Regions from separate parts of the Algibacter sp. L4_22 genome, predicted to be linked through region 1. Evidence: riboswitches for the same ligand, from Rfam matches in the RefSeq annotation. Region 1 holds a riboswitch; the other holds the start of a gene.
What was found. Region 1 has a riboswitch for thiamine pyrophosphate ahead of M4I23_RS00895 (TonB-dependent receptor). Riboswitches for the same ligand answer to the same signal wherever they lie in the genome.
Positions count from the first base shown of each region.

Region 1 (2,206 bases):
ACCCCAAATAACTTCTCCAAAATGGTCACCATCATAAGAACTGTACGATAATCCGGTGATAACCTCAACCGCATTGTTCTTATAAGTAACATTAGCATTAACAACGTAGAAATTATTATCTAACCAACGACGCACAATAACATCCGAATCTTCTTCAATTAAATTATTAAAATCGGTAGCAGATTCTTCTGCTTTGTACTGCTCAAAATATCCTTTTCCTTTAGTATAGTTTAAACCTAAGTTTGTAGACCAGTTATTATCAAAACGCTCATTCCAATGTAATTGGTAGTGATCTTGCCAGTAATTATCGGTTTCATTATCATAAGTATATGGGTTTTGTCTACGATCTTCTTTAAGTTCATCTGCAGTTAAACCATACCATGCTTGGTAAGTTCGCTCTTCATTTCCAAAAGTTAAAGCTTTTATTAATGTGTTACCATCTTTATAAACACCTTGTAAAAAATAAGATTTTAAATCTGTAAAAGCACGATCTACATAGCCATCGGATTTTAATTTTGAAAAACGACCAGAAATTTCAAAATGATCATTCAGCAAACCTGTACTTAGTTTCACGGTATGCTTTCGTGTACCAAAACTTCCAAAACTATTTGAAATTTCACCTGAAGCTTCATCAGAATACGCATCGGTTAAAAGATTTAAACTCGCTCCAAAAGCACCAGAACCGTTAGTAGATGTACCAACACCACGTTGCAACTGTAAACTCTCTGTAGATGATGCAAAATCTCCTAAATTCACAAAAAATGATCCTTGACTTTCAGGATCATTATAAGGAATCCCATTAATAGTAACATTTACACGTGTTCCATCGGTTCCCCGTACACGAATACTGGTATAACCTACTCCAGCACCAGCATCACTTGTAGTAACTACAGATGGTAAAAAATTAAGAAGAGTAGGAATATCCTGTCCTAAATTACGTTTTGCAAGTTGTTCTTTAGAAAGATTAGAGTGTGTAATTGGCGAATCGGCATTTACACGCACTGCTTTTACTAAAACCTCATCGAGAGTTTCTATTTTAGTAGAATCTGTTTGTACTGGGTTTTGTTGTGCATTTGCACAGACTGATAACACAAGAAGTGTTAAAAAAAGAAAAATGTTTTTCATTACGATTATATTTATAATCGAATAAAAAGAGGTGATTATTCTTTAAAATTAATTAATTTTCGAAATGCTTAGACAAGCTTAGCATAACTATTCGCACCATTTGCATGATGTTACATTTCCTAAACAGCATTACCTGTTCTAGGTTCAATGGGTATGATCTCAGCCGATATTAGGCACCCCTTTTTTGAGAACGTTGCAAAAGTAAATAACAATTTAGAATTAACAATAAGAATAAAACAATTCTTTTCAATCTATATTTGGCTTACGCCTATTTACTTTTTTATCAGAAAGGTTCTTTTTGTTTTTTAATCGTTTTCTAATAACCGATTTTGGAATTTTTGTTGCAATTCGCCTTTTCGGAATTACAAGCGACGATTTTATTAACGTTAAAAAACGTTTTATAATAAGCTCTTTATTTTTATGCTGACTTCTACTCTCTCCGCATTGCATTAAAAGCACGTCGTTCTTGGTTAAACGGTGTTTCAACTTTATTAACAAACGTGCTTTTCGAGGTTCGGAAAACACTAAAGAATTTACCAAATCGAAGCTCAGTTCAATTTTTGAAGATACTTTGTTTACATGCTGTCCGCCCGCACCCGAACTTCTCACCGCTTTAAATTGTAACTCTTGAATTAACGCTGCTTCATTAAACATATTACCCTTGATGTTCCGGCTTTAAAAGATCATTAACCGTTTTTACCGGACTAAAAGTATTCAATGGCACTTCAACAAAAACAGTAATCCAATCGGCCATACTACCATTCCATAAACCGGGAAGTTCTAACGCTTGAATATCGGTTCCATTTTGTGTTTTCATAGTGATAAAAGCAGCTTCGGGATCAACATAATTTAATAAATTAAACTTTTCACCTTTATAGTTTTTAACACCACAAACTAGATCTGTTGGGTTAAAATGAGTTGCATTCTTAACAATTTCAGCTTGCGCTTTATTATCTATATCAATTTGAGCAAACTCAACAATTTGTAAAGAAACATCTCCGTTTTTGTCCTTAACCCAAAACGGACCACCACCAGGCTCACCAACATTTTCAACCATACCGCAAACACGAATAGGTTTATT
Region 1 is NZ_JAMCOK010000001.1:208,305-210,510, forward strand. It holds gene M4I23_RS00895 (TonB-dependent receptor) at 1-1,125, opposite strand, end outside; TPP riboswitch at 1,225-1,316, opposite strand; gene arfB (alternative ribosome rescue aminoacyl-tRNA hydrolase ArfB) at 1,372-1,779, opposite strand; gene M4I23_RS00905 (DUF4301 family protein) at 1,781-2,206, opposite strand, start outside.

Region 2 (2,206 bases), on a different contig from region 1:
TTCTATTAATGTATCACGGAAAATTTCCCATGTTAAATCTTCGGCAACGCCATTAACTTTTTCTAAAGCTTGGTAAATTGGCACGGTACCCACAGGAACAGGTGAGTTGCGTACAATCCACTCGCGTGTTTCGTGAATATTTTGCCCAGTAGATAAATCCATGATATTATCTGCGCCCCAACGGCAAGCCCAAACTGCTTTTTCTACTTCTTCCTCAATGGATGAGGTTGTGGCAGAATTTCCAATGTTGGCGTTTATTTTTACCAAGAAATTACGACCCAAAATCATAGGTTCTGCTTCTGGGTGGTTTATGTTTGAAGGGATTACTGCACGACCTCTTGCTACTTCCGATCGTACAAATTCTGGTGTAATTTTATCTGGAATAGAAGCGCCAAAGTGTTCGCCTTTATGTTGTTTTCTAATCTCGGTCATTTCATCAATTCGTTGGTTTTCACGAATAGCGATGTATTCCATTTCTGGAGTAATAATGCCTTTTTTGGCGTAATGTAATTGTGTTACGTTTTGGCCTGTTCTGGCACGCAATGGCATTTTTAGATGCGAAAAGCGCATGTGGTCTAAGCTAGAATCATTTAAACGCTCGTTACAATATTTTGAAGAAAAACCGCTTAATTGCTCGACATCTCCACGTTCTAGAATCCAGCTTTCGCGAATTCTTTCTATACCGGTGTGTACATCGATGGATTTATTAGGGTCTGTATATGGGCCAGAGGTATCGTAAACAGTTATAGGCTGGTTTGGTGTTTTCTTTTTCGTCAACGAATCTGTAGTATCACTTAAAGAAATTTCACGCATGGCTACTTTAATTTGTGGGTGAATTTTTCCTTTCACGTAAATTTTATTAGAATTTGGGAAAGGGTTTCTTGTTATTCCGTCTTGTTTTGGTGCAGTGTCTTTTGTTTTCATTGCTTATTTATTTGATAGCGTGTAACTGGTAATAAATTTGATTGAATTTTGTGTAAATTTTATTTGTAGAAGGTTGGTTTTAACCGCCTTGAGTGGCTTTTATGATTAAGACCTCGTCACCATCATTAAGAGTTTGAGTTTTCCAGTCGGTTCTAGTGATGATGTTTAAGTTTACGGCAAGTGCTATGCCGTTCGTCGAGATTTCTAACTTTTTTAAAATGCTTTCAAGAGAGCATTCTTTATTTAATTGATGTGTTGCGTTGTTTACCTTTATGTTTATCATATAAAAATAGTTTGTGCAGACTAAATAAGTTTAGTCAAACAATTTTTGTAAACGATAAAAGGTTCGGGAATTTGAAAAAAGGGCAGTGGTTACACTGTTAACTTTTCCCTCCGTTGGTGTTAACCAAATCAGGTTCTAAGGATGTTTCTCAAACTAATTATATAAATAATTAATTACTCCTAAAGTTTACTATCGCAAATATATGTAAAACAATGAAAGATTAGACTACAAAAAATGAGATTGTTTTTTTTCATTTTTTAAATGATGTATTATACTTATGAAAGTATCATTATTATTTGTTTTAAAAGTCTTTTTAAGATAAAGGTTAGAGATATAATTTATCTATTTTATTTTCCAATGTGATTTTACTCTATTTTCCATTGATATTTATCTTCTTCACTTAATATTTTATAGATTTGGAATCCAAATTCGGCTAAATAAACTAAAACTTTATTTAGTAATACTATGTCAAATTGAATTAAAATTTTATTTCCTTCAAGTTTGTTTTTATTAAATAAAAATTCAAATAGATTTTTATAATATTGGTTATTTGGGATTTTATAAACATCTAAATAACCTTTATTGTGAGTTACTGAATGTCGAATCTCACTAAATATTTTGAGTAATTCTTTAAATTTGAAGTCATTAATGTTGTTTTTTGAATAATTAACTAACCTTTTTCCTCCTGCTTTTTTGATTAGCTTATAGATGTTTTCTCCTCCTTTTAAATCTTTTCTTGAGTAGTTTTCATTAAATCCAACTAACTTTTTAAATTCAATATCATTTATGATTTTTGAATCTATACAATCTTTCAAAAATCTTTCAAAAGCTTCATAGCATTGTGAATAAACAAAACTAAATTCTCTTGATAAAATTTTAGTTATTTCATCGGGATAATTTTCTTTTCCAGTTAATTTATTAATTCCAGTATGAAAACGTAATTTAGAATTATTTTCTCTTTGTAATGTCCAGTCTTCAATTACTAAAGATGTTAATGAA
Region 2 is NZ_JAMCOK010000002.1:781,885-784,090, reverse strand. It holds gene thiC (phosphomethylpyrimidine synthase ThiC) at 1-924, opposite strand, end outside; gene thiS (sulfur carrier protein ThiS) at 1,004-1,207, opposite strand; TPP riboswitch at 1,296-1,398, opposite strand; gene M4I23_RS07965 (hypothetical protein) at 1,573-2,206, opposite strand, start outside.
Region 2: another riboswitch for thiamine pyrophosphate. It lies ahead of thiS (sulfur carrier protein ThiS); the one in region 1 lies ahead of M4I23_RS00895 (TonB-dependent receptor).